Regions from separate parts of the Gilliamella sp. B2828 genome, predicted to be linked through region 2. Evidence: riboswitches for the same ligand, from Rfam matches in the RefSeq annotation. Region 2 holds a riboswitch; the other holds the start of a gene.
What was found. Region 2 has a riboswitch for preQ1 ahead of queF (preQ(1) synthase). Riboswitches for the same ligand answer to the same signal wherever they lie in the genome.
Positions count from the first base shown of each region.

Region 1: another riboswitch for preQ1. It lies ahead of queD (6-carboxytetrahydropterin synthase QueD); the one in region 2 lies ahead of queF (preQ(1) synthase).

Region 1 covers NZ_JAFNMU010000009.1:106-4,840, forward strand. The annotation lists gene J3U19_RS08390 (7-carboxy-7-deazaguanine synthase QueE) at 1,076-1,690, opposite strand; gene queD (6-carboxytetrahydropterin synthase QueD) at 1,687-2,115, opposite strand; PreQ1 riboswitch class I at 2,119-2,164, opposite strand; gene clpB (ATP-dependent chaperone ClpB) at 2,449-4,735, shown strand, end outside.
Region 2 covers NZ_JAFNMU010000004.1:187,869-192,603, forward strand. The annotation lists gene coaA (type I pantothenate kinase) at 1-731, shown strand, start outside; gene J3U19_RS05440 (DUF1090 domain-containing protein) at 748-1,203, shown strand; PreQ1 riboswitch class I at 2,000-2,044, shown strand; gene queF (preQ(1) synthase) at 2,047-2,520, shown strand; gene queC (7-cyano-7-deazaguanine synthase QueC) at 2,545-3,198, shown strand; gene J3U19_RS05455 (7-cyano-7-deazaguanine/7-aminomethyl-7-deazaguanine transporter) at 3,246-3,920, shown strand; gene J3U19_RS05460 (alpha-2-macroglobulin family protein) at 4,173-4,735, shown strand, end outside.

The DNA.
Region 1 (4,735 bases), on a different contig from region 2:
TATGAGTAATGATTTAGCTTTGCTGCAATTTGATTATTTTTTAGATATCAACATCATTGAACATCCGGAATTGATTAACGTCAAAAAATCATTGAAGAGTGAATATAAAATACACGGTTTCATGTATTTTGCAACTTTTTTTTGAAAAATACTTTAATTTTAAACTAGCTGGATAACTTAATGATATTATTCATAAATAACTGAAACTCTTGTAACAATCTGTCGTCTAAACCTGATCAAAAAAGGATTAACAGATTTGGCTTTGGCTGATTGTTTTATTAGTCTTTTGCACAGAATGTTGATAAGTTTTATCGTGGAGTTAACATTTATACTGAAACATCGCTCTTTCCTCAAACCGTTTGGCAAAATAACGGACGCAAAGTGATAAAAAATGGGTTTTACCGACCATTAAGATAAGCCAATCAATGAAATTTTCGTGTGGTTTAAAGGTAAGGGTAATGATTCTTTGAAAGTCGAGTTTTATGAATAAGTGATAATGTGCTTTGTAAAAAATATTTAGGAGTGTATGCCGTTTCGTTGTTTTTTTGTCTTACATTGAACGATTAAGGACGAATTGAGAGGGAGGGGGGGAAGCTCTGGTAACGTGGGGATGTGTCATGATGTTATCTCAATGGGGATTGGTGATGGATAAATCATGATAAAAAAATGACTTTTTATTGTCACCTTCCTTTTGGGTTAAGAGGGGTACTTTGTTGTTCAACGTAAATAAGCGAAAAATTGTAATGGTATACACTCCTAAATCTTTTTTACAAGATAAACATAAAATTAGTCGATTCAAATTCAATTTATGTTTAAGTAGTATTGAGAGCGGACTATCTAATCAAGAATTTTTTCATCAGCATTATTACCTTACCAACACTCATCATTTGGCAAGTCAAACGCCTTATTGACATTAGCGGAATGAATAAGGTGAATGACAAAACAAACTTACTAAAATTTGATAAAACATCATCATTACCAAATTAAATAGCGCTGAACAGTAGAGCTGACTGATTAAATTTTAGTGCCTAAATCTGTTTTTTATTCAGTTAACTAATAGCAAAGAATTAAACGATTACTCAATATGAGCAAACTTATGCGTTTGAATGCTTAGTAACCATTTGTTGTCGATGCGGTTTTGGTTGATTTTGCCAAGTAATTCAATTGTTTCAAGCATATTAAATTCCCCCTTTTTTTCGCAAGGAGATAGATAATATCGTTTGGCTTGAATCTGGTGTTCGATATATTGGCAAAAAGGGAGAAAGTCTGCATGATTTTCAGCAACAATTCGCACTTCGTTTGCAGTCGGTTGAGCGATTTTTTGGTATCGTGCTTGATAACAAAATTTAGGGCTAAGGGCGATATAGTCAATTAAAGGATCGACTTTACCTAATCCATTACTTTCAATAGCAACAAAGTAGCCGGCTTGTTTTAGGGGGAAAAGTAATTCTGGTAGGGCGGTAACCATCGTTGGTTCACCCCCAGTAATAATGATGTTTTTGCTGGTATATTGTTTCACTTTAGTCAATAACTGATCTCGTGTAAAACGGGTAAATCGGCGAAAATTAGTATCACACCAAATGCAATTTAAATTACACCCAGCAAAACGAATAAAAATGGCAGGCATGCCTGTATTATAACCTTCGCCTTGTAATGATTCGAAGATTTCAACAATACGAAATTCCGTCATTTTTCGCTCCGATGGTACTCACAGTAAGATGTGGGGGTTTCCCAAAGTTTGATCATCGAGATAGGTAAGTATTGTGACAGGCAATCAAAAATAAATTTACTCATCCCTTCGGCAGTGGTGCGACAAGGAAAGGCAAAAATTTTTCGATCCATCTCTTGCAATAGTGAAGCGATACGGCATTCATTAGCATTATTTTGATTATAAAGGTAAGCATGATCAAGCGGATCCACAATGTGCTGTTTAACAATCGCTTTTAAATCAGCGTAATCTATGACCATATCTGCACTGGAACCCGTAGCTATCAGATCACCTTTAATTTCGACCAATAAGCGATAAGTATGTCCGTGAAGGTTATGACATTTTTTGTTGTGCCCGTCTAACATATGACAAGCATCGAATTGAAATTCTTTAGCAATTTTGAACATGTATTATTCCTAGTTTTTTTTCGTGGGATGGATCACGAACCACGGTTAGACCATCTAACAAAATAGAGCGGTTAATATAATCGATTAGCGGCTAAATGTCATCTTACAATTGTTATTACGAGCAATATTCATTACACTAATGTTGTAAAATTGAACATTTATATTTTGCTTATTTCAGTAACTGAATATAAATTCATTTTATTGTCGATTTTTTGTAAAAAATTTCATAAAAAACTCTTGAAATTTATCTTTCCACACTCATTTAGTAACCATGCAAATGGTTTATCTGCTTAAAGCATTTAAGCCAAATCTATTGCTCAGGAGATAATTAATATGAGGTTAGATAAACTCACTAATAAGTTTCAACAAGCTTTAGCTGATGCACAATCATTAGCATTAGGTAAAGATAATCAGTATATTGAGCCTGTTCATGTTTTAACCGCCATGCTGAATCAAGAAGGCAGCAGTATCAAGCCGTTACTGGCAGCAGCGGGGGCAAATGTGACAATGTTACAACAAGAACTCAATCAAGCAATTGATCGATTGCCACAAGTACAAGGTGTGGGAGGAGAAGTCATTCCATCTCAAGATTTTGTACGTGTATTCAATCTTTGTGACAAGTTAGCGCAAAAAAATGGCGACAGTTATATCTCATCCGAACTCTTTATATTAGCAGCGTTAGAAGAAAAAGGCAGTTTAGGTGATATTCTTAAAAAAGCCGGTGTGACCAAAGAAAGATTGAATCAGGCAGTAAGTCAAATAAGAGGAAGTGATAACGTGAACGATGCTAATGCCGAAGATCAACGTGGTGCGTTGAAAAAATATACCATTGATTTAACCGAGCGTGCTGAACAAGGTAAGCTTGATCCAGTCATTGGGCGTGATGAAGAAATTCGCCGTACAATCCAAGTATTACAACGTCGTACTAAAAACAATCCAGTGTTAATTGGTGAACCAGGTGTGGGTAAAACAGCCATTGTTGAAGGACTTGCGCAACGCATTGTTAATCGTGAAGTGCCTGAGGGATTACGGAATAAACGAGTACTGTCTTTAGATATGGGGGCGTTAATTGCTGGCGCAAAATATCGCGGTGAATTTGAAGAACGTTTAAAAGCCGTTTTAAAAGATTTAGCCAAAGAAGAAGGGCGCATTATTTTATTCATTGATGAAATCCATACCATGGTTGGTGCAGGTAAAAGCGATGGGGCAATGGATGCAGGTAATATGTTAAAACCCGCATTAGCCCGCGGTGAATTACATTGTGTTGGTGCTACAACGTTAGATGAGTATCGTCAATATATTGAAAAAGATCCCGCTTTAGAACGTCGATTCCAAAAAGTGTATGTGGCTGAACCTAGTGTTGAAGATACGATTGCTATATTGCGTGGTTTGAAAGAGCGTTATGAATTGCATCACCATGTCCAAATCACGGATCCCGCAATTGTGGCTGCTGCTACGTTATCGCATCGTTATATTTCCGATCGTATGCTTCCAGATAAGGCCATAGATTTAATTGATGAAGCTGCGTCAAGTATACGTATGCAAATGGATTCAAAACCGGAATCATTAGATAGACTTGAACGCCGTATTATTCAGTTGAAACTTGAGCAACAAGCGCTTAAGAAAGAGTCTGATGATGCGAGTAAGAAACGACTTGAGATGCTAAATGATGAACTTTCTGAGAAAGAAAAAGAGTATGCGTCACTTGAAGAAGAGTGGAAGTCAGAGAAGGCTGCTGTTTCGGGTACTCAGACAATCAAAGCAGAGTTGGAAAAAGCACGCACTGAAATAGAACAAGCTCGACGTGCTGGTGATCTCAATAAAATGTCGGAGCTTCAATATGGCAAAATCCCCGAACTTGAGAAAAAACTGGCATCGGCAACACAGCTAGAAGGCAAAACCATGAGGTTATTGCGTAATAAAGTTACCGATAACGAAATTGCCGAAGTTTTATCTAAAGCTACGGGTATTCCTGTTTCAAGAATGCTGGAAAGTGAAAAAGATAAATTATTGCATATGGAAGATGCGTTACATAAACGTGTGATAGGTCAAGAAGAAGCCGTAGTTGCGGTAGCTAATGCGATTCGTCGTAGTCGAGCAGGACTTTCTGATCCAAACAAACCAATTGGTTCTTTCTTATTTTTGGGACCAACGGGTGTAGGTAAAACCGAACTTTGTAAAGCTTTGGCTAACTTTATGTTTGATAGCGAAGATGCCATGGTCAGAATCGATATGTCTGAATTTATGGAAAAACACTCAGTGGCACGTTTAATTGGTGCACCTCCGGGTTATGTAGGGTATGAAGAAGGCGGTTATTTGACTGAAGCAGTGCGACGTCGTCCTTATTCCGTCATTTTATTGGATGAAGTGGAAAAAGCACATCCGGATGTCTTTAATATTTTATTACAAGTATTGGATGATGGACGCTTAACCGATGGACAAGGGCGTACCGTTGATTTCCGAAACACAGTGATTATTATGACATCTAATTTAGGTTCAGACTTGATACAAGGTCATGTTGAATTAAGTTATGATGAGATGAAAGCGTTAGTAATGACTGTGGTAACGAAACACTTTAGACCAGAATTTATCAATCGTATTGATGAAACTGTGGTATTCC
Region 2 (4,735 bases):
AGGCGGTATTATCTAAATTTTTAGGTAAAAGCCAAAAAATCCCTTACATAATTGGTATCGCGGGCAGTGTTGCTGTTGGTAAAAGTACTACGGCACGTGTATTACAGGCATTACTAACTCGTTGGCCTGAACATAGAAAAGTAGCGTTAGTTACTACGGATGGTTTTTTATATCCAAATAAATGCCTTGAAGAGCGCGGCATTATGAATAAAAAAGGTTTTCCACAATCCTACAACCTTAAAAAGCTAATTAACTTTGTTGCAGATATAAAATCAGGGCAAGCGGAAGTTAAAGCACCGGTTTATTCACATTTAGTTTATGATATTGTAGAAAATGAAGAGATCGTGATCGACAGTCCAGATATTTTGATTTTGGAAGGTTTAAATGTATTACAAGGTGCGGTCAATTATACTCAAGCACATAATCGAGTATTTGTTTCAGATTATGTTGATTTTTCGATATATGTTGACGCCGATTTATCTTTATTACATCATTGGTATGTGAACCGCTTTTTAAAATTTAGAGCAGGGGCCTTCAGTGATCCCAATTCATACTTCAATCACTATTCTCAATTACCAGAACAAGAGGCAATCAGCATCGCTAATCGCTTGTGGAGTGAGATAAACGAATTAAATTTAGTTGAAAACATTTTACCAACTCGAGAAAGAGCCAGTTTGATTTTGACAAAAGGTAACGATCACAAAGTAGATTATGTTCAATTAAGAAAATAAACTTAGGAGGATCAATATGAAATCAGCAATAGGGTTATTAAGTAAATTAAGCATTATCACTTTAGTTATGGCGTTTTCTGTAAATAGTTATGCATCAAGTAATGATGTACATGAAGGATTGACTTGCGATGCTAAAAAACAGGCCATCGAAGCAAAAATAGAACAAGCCAAAAAAGCCAATAATACTTTTGAAATCACAGGGCTTGAAAAAGCACTTCAACAAGTTAATACCAATTGTTCGGATGACACATTGGAACAAAAATACAAAAGATTAGTGGAAGAAAAAAGCAAAAATGTCTCTGACAAAACCAAAAAATTAGCAGAAAAAACCAAAGAGTATGAAAAAGATGGTATTAATGCAAATCAAGACAAAATTGATGCTCTAAAATCTAAATTGCACGATGCAGAAAAAGAACTCACTGAAGCAAAAAATAAATTAGCGGATTATTATGATAAAGTTAATACTAAGTAATCTTAGTTTTTAATTTTATTGAAATTAAAAAATAGATTCGAACAATAAAATAATATTGAAATTTGTGCAATTAATATTGACTTTGAGGAGATATATTACTTCTTGAGGTCATCTTTAATATCTCATATTAGCTAAAATTATGTTAATTTTCTTTAGTTCTATTTAGCTATTTTCTGTAAAAATGCTGTTAACCTAAAGTGCTACCAAAAACGATAAGTTTTATATGATCATTTATCTAAATATTATTAAATAAAACCATTAGAAATGGATGAATATTATGACAGATAATTTACGGCTATTAATTACAAAATTTTAAAACTTGAATACTGAAAATCGACTAAATGTATTCGATGTAAATATAATCAATTAAATTATTTTAAGTTTCTATTACCAATTGTTAAAAAATAATTAGATAATCGCATTAGGACTATTAATAGTCCAAAGAACAACATGAGTCTTACAACGATATAAATAAACAGATTATAACATTGATCTTTATTATCCCTTTACTATTCATAAATTTATGACTATTGATTAAAAATCTTCTACAAGGATGTTTTTTTTATCGGTAATGAATGTTGTCTTTTTGATAAAACAGAATGAGTGTTACACATAACAATTACTGAAAATAAACTGATCTCTTTTTTATAAAATTTTATTAGATAGCTAATTTTATAGAGTAATATTTGCTATTTTTCAAAGTTAACCGTTTCATTGTTTCCAAATCAGCTCTTAATTAATTTGATTAAAATGATGTTCTAGACTTTTTTAGTAAAAAAAGGTAAGGTGTGCGGCTTGTCTCGTGGTTCGTGAACCTCCCACGCAAAAAAACTAAGGAAAATTATGAGTAACGTTACATTATTAGGCGATCAGTCTGTTCGCTATCCAACAACCTATGCTCCGGAAATTCTGGAAACTTTTGATAACAAACATCCCGGTAATGATTATTTTGTTAAATTTAATTGTCCGGAATTTACGAGTCTTTGTCCTATTACAGGGCAGCCTGATTTCGCCACAATTTATATTTCTTATGTGCCTAATATCAAAATGGTTGAGAGTAAATCTCTTAAGCTGTATCTATTCAGCTTTCGAAATCATGGTGATTATCATGAAGATTGCATCAATATCATTATGAAAGATCTGATTAAGTTAATGGATCCTAAATACATTGAAGTGTGGGGTAAATTTACACCACGTGGTGGTATTTCAATTGATCCTTATGCCAATTATGGTAAATCCAATACTCAGTGGAAGCAAATTGCACTCAATCGCTTAGTTAATCATGATCTTTATCCCGAAAAAGTCGATAATCGCTAATTATCAATCTGACAGGAATTTTTAATGAAAAATCGTAAAGCACTAGTGATATTTTCTGGAGGGCAAGATTCGACGACTTGTCTGCTGCAAGCCATTGCCGATTATGGTCGTGAGAATGTTGAAACCATAAGCTTTCAATATGGTCAACGCCATAGTATTGAATTGGATAAAGCTAAGTGGATCGCCGAGGATTTAAGTGTCAAGCAAACCGTAATTGATACATCAGTGATCAAACATATGACCAATAATGCTTTGATTGATGATTCGCAAGAAATCAAAGCTGCACAAGATGGTGATTACCCAAATACTTTTGTTGATGGACGTAATATGTTGTTTTTACTGTTAGCGGGTTGTTATGCCAAGCAGAAAGGTATTAATGATATTATTATCGGCGTTTGTGAAACGGATTTTAGTGGTTATCCTGACTGTCGTGATATTTTTATTAAATCCATGAATGTATCGATGAATTTAGCGATGGATTATGCATTTAATATTAAAACACCCTTGATGTACCTGACTAAAGCTCAAACATGGGAAATGGCTGATAAATTGGGTTATCTTGATTATGTTCGCCAAAATACCCATACTTGTTATTACGGTGTAGAAGGGGGATGTGGTAAATGTCCTAGTTGTATGCTGCGTGATAAAGGTCTACAAGAATATTTAGCCCAAACTTAACCAATATTTATCTGGGTTCTCTCACCCCATTAAAAAAGGAAACAAATATGTATTTAAACGTTCATTCACAATTGATTGAAAAACAATTTACTCGACAGCAAAAACATAAAGCACTCGGCTGGTTGGCTTTTTTTCATATTATCGTTATTGCTTCCAGTAACTATTTGGTACAAATTCCATTTGATATTTTTGGATTTCATACTACTTGGGGAGCGTTCACTTTTCCATTTATCTTTTTGACCACTGATTTAACTATTCGTATTTTTGGTGCCAGTTTGGCGAGAAAAATTATTTTTGTGGTTATGATTCCCGCTTTATTGTTTTCGTACCTAATTTCGGTTCTATTTTTCGAAACCCATTGGGTAGGTTGGTCAGCATTGATTCATTTTAATAGCTTTGTTTTTCGAATTGCTTTAGCCAGTTTTGCGGCTTATTTAATTGGACAATTAATGGATATTACTGTTTTTAACTATTTAAGAAAAAATCGTTCTTGGTGGGTAGCACCTTCCGCTTCTGCAATTTTTGGAAATGGTATTGATACTATCGTCTTTTTTGCTATTGCTTTTTACAAAAGCAGTGATGAATTTATGGCCAATCATTGGGGTGAAATTTCGTTAATGGATTACAGTTTTAAAATTTTAATTTGTGGTTTGTTCTTTTTACCATTATATGGGATTATTTTGAATGTTATTTTAAAAAAATTAACTGCAAAAACGCTATAAACCAGTCAGTCATCACCCAATTATTTATAAATTACCAACATTTGGAGCTTATTGATCGTACAGTAAGTTCTAAATGCCAAGAGTACCACTTCAAATCAGTTTTTCTGAAAAATTCTGTTAAAAATTTGATTTATCATTTTATAAACAATTCCTATTATAAAGATTTTTTGCTAAACGTTTACTGACAGTGCATAATATTGATAAAAAATAATCACATCATTTTGTGAAATAAAAGGGTAAATGGGTGAAATCATGATATTGATTAAACACTTAGCGATATTAAGTTTGTTTTTAACGCTATGTGCTCAAGCCAATGATAACGAGCTTATGACAAAGATAATGGATAACAAAAAAAATAGCTCGACGCAAAATGTGAATATTGATTTGCAATCACCTATTGTATTTAATCCAACACCTGATTTAATCGAAAAATATAAAGATAAAAAACTAGAAATTCTTGATTGCTCAGAGATCATTCTTGATGGATCAAGTACTCTAGTTGTGACTTTTTCTGTTCCACTTCTACCCAAATTAAATTTTACAAATTTACTGAGATTAGTCGATAAGGAAACCGGTGTAGTCGATGGTGTCTGGGAGTTGTCTGATAATGGTTTGGAATTACGACATCGTTATCTTGCACCAAATCGTAAATTAGCATTAACGATCGATAAAATGTTAACGGCAATTAATAACAGTCGTTTACAATCAGTTTATGAAAAAGAATTAACGACTCAAGATCGTCATCCCATGGTGAATTTTGCCAGTACTGGATTATTATTACCGAGTAAATCCATGAGTGGATTACCTGTCACCAC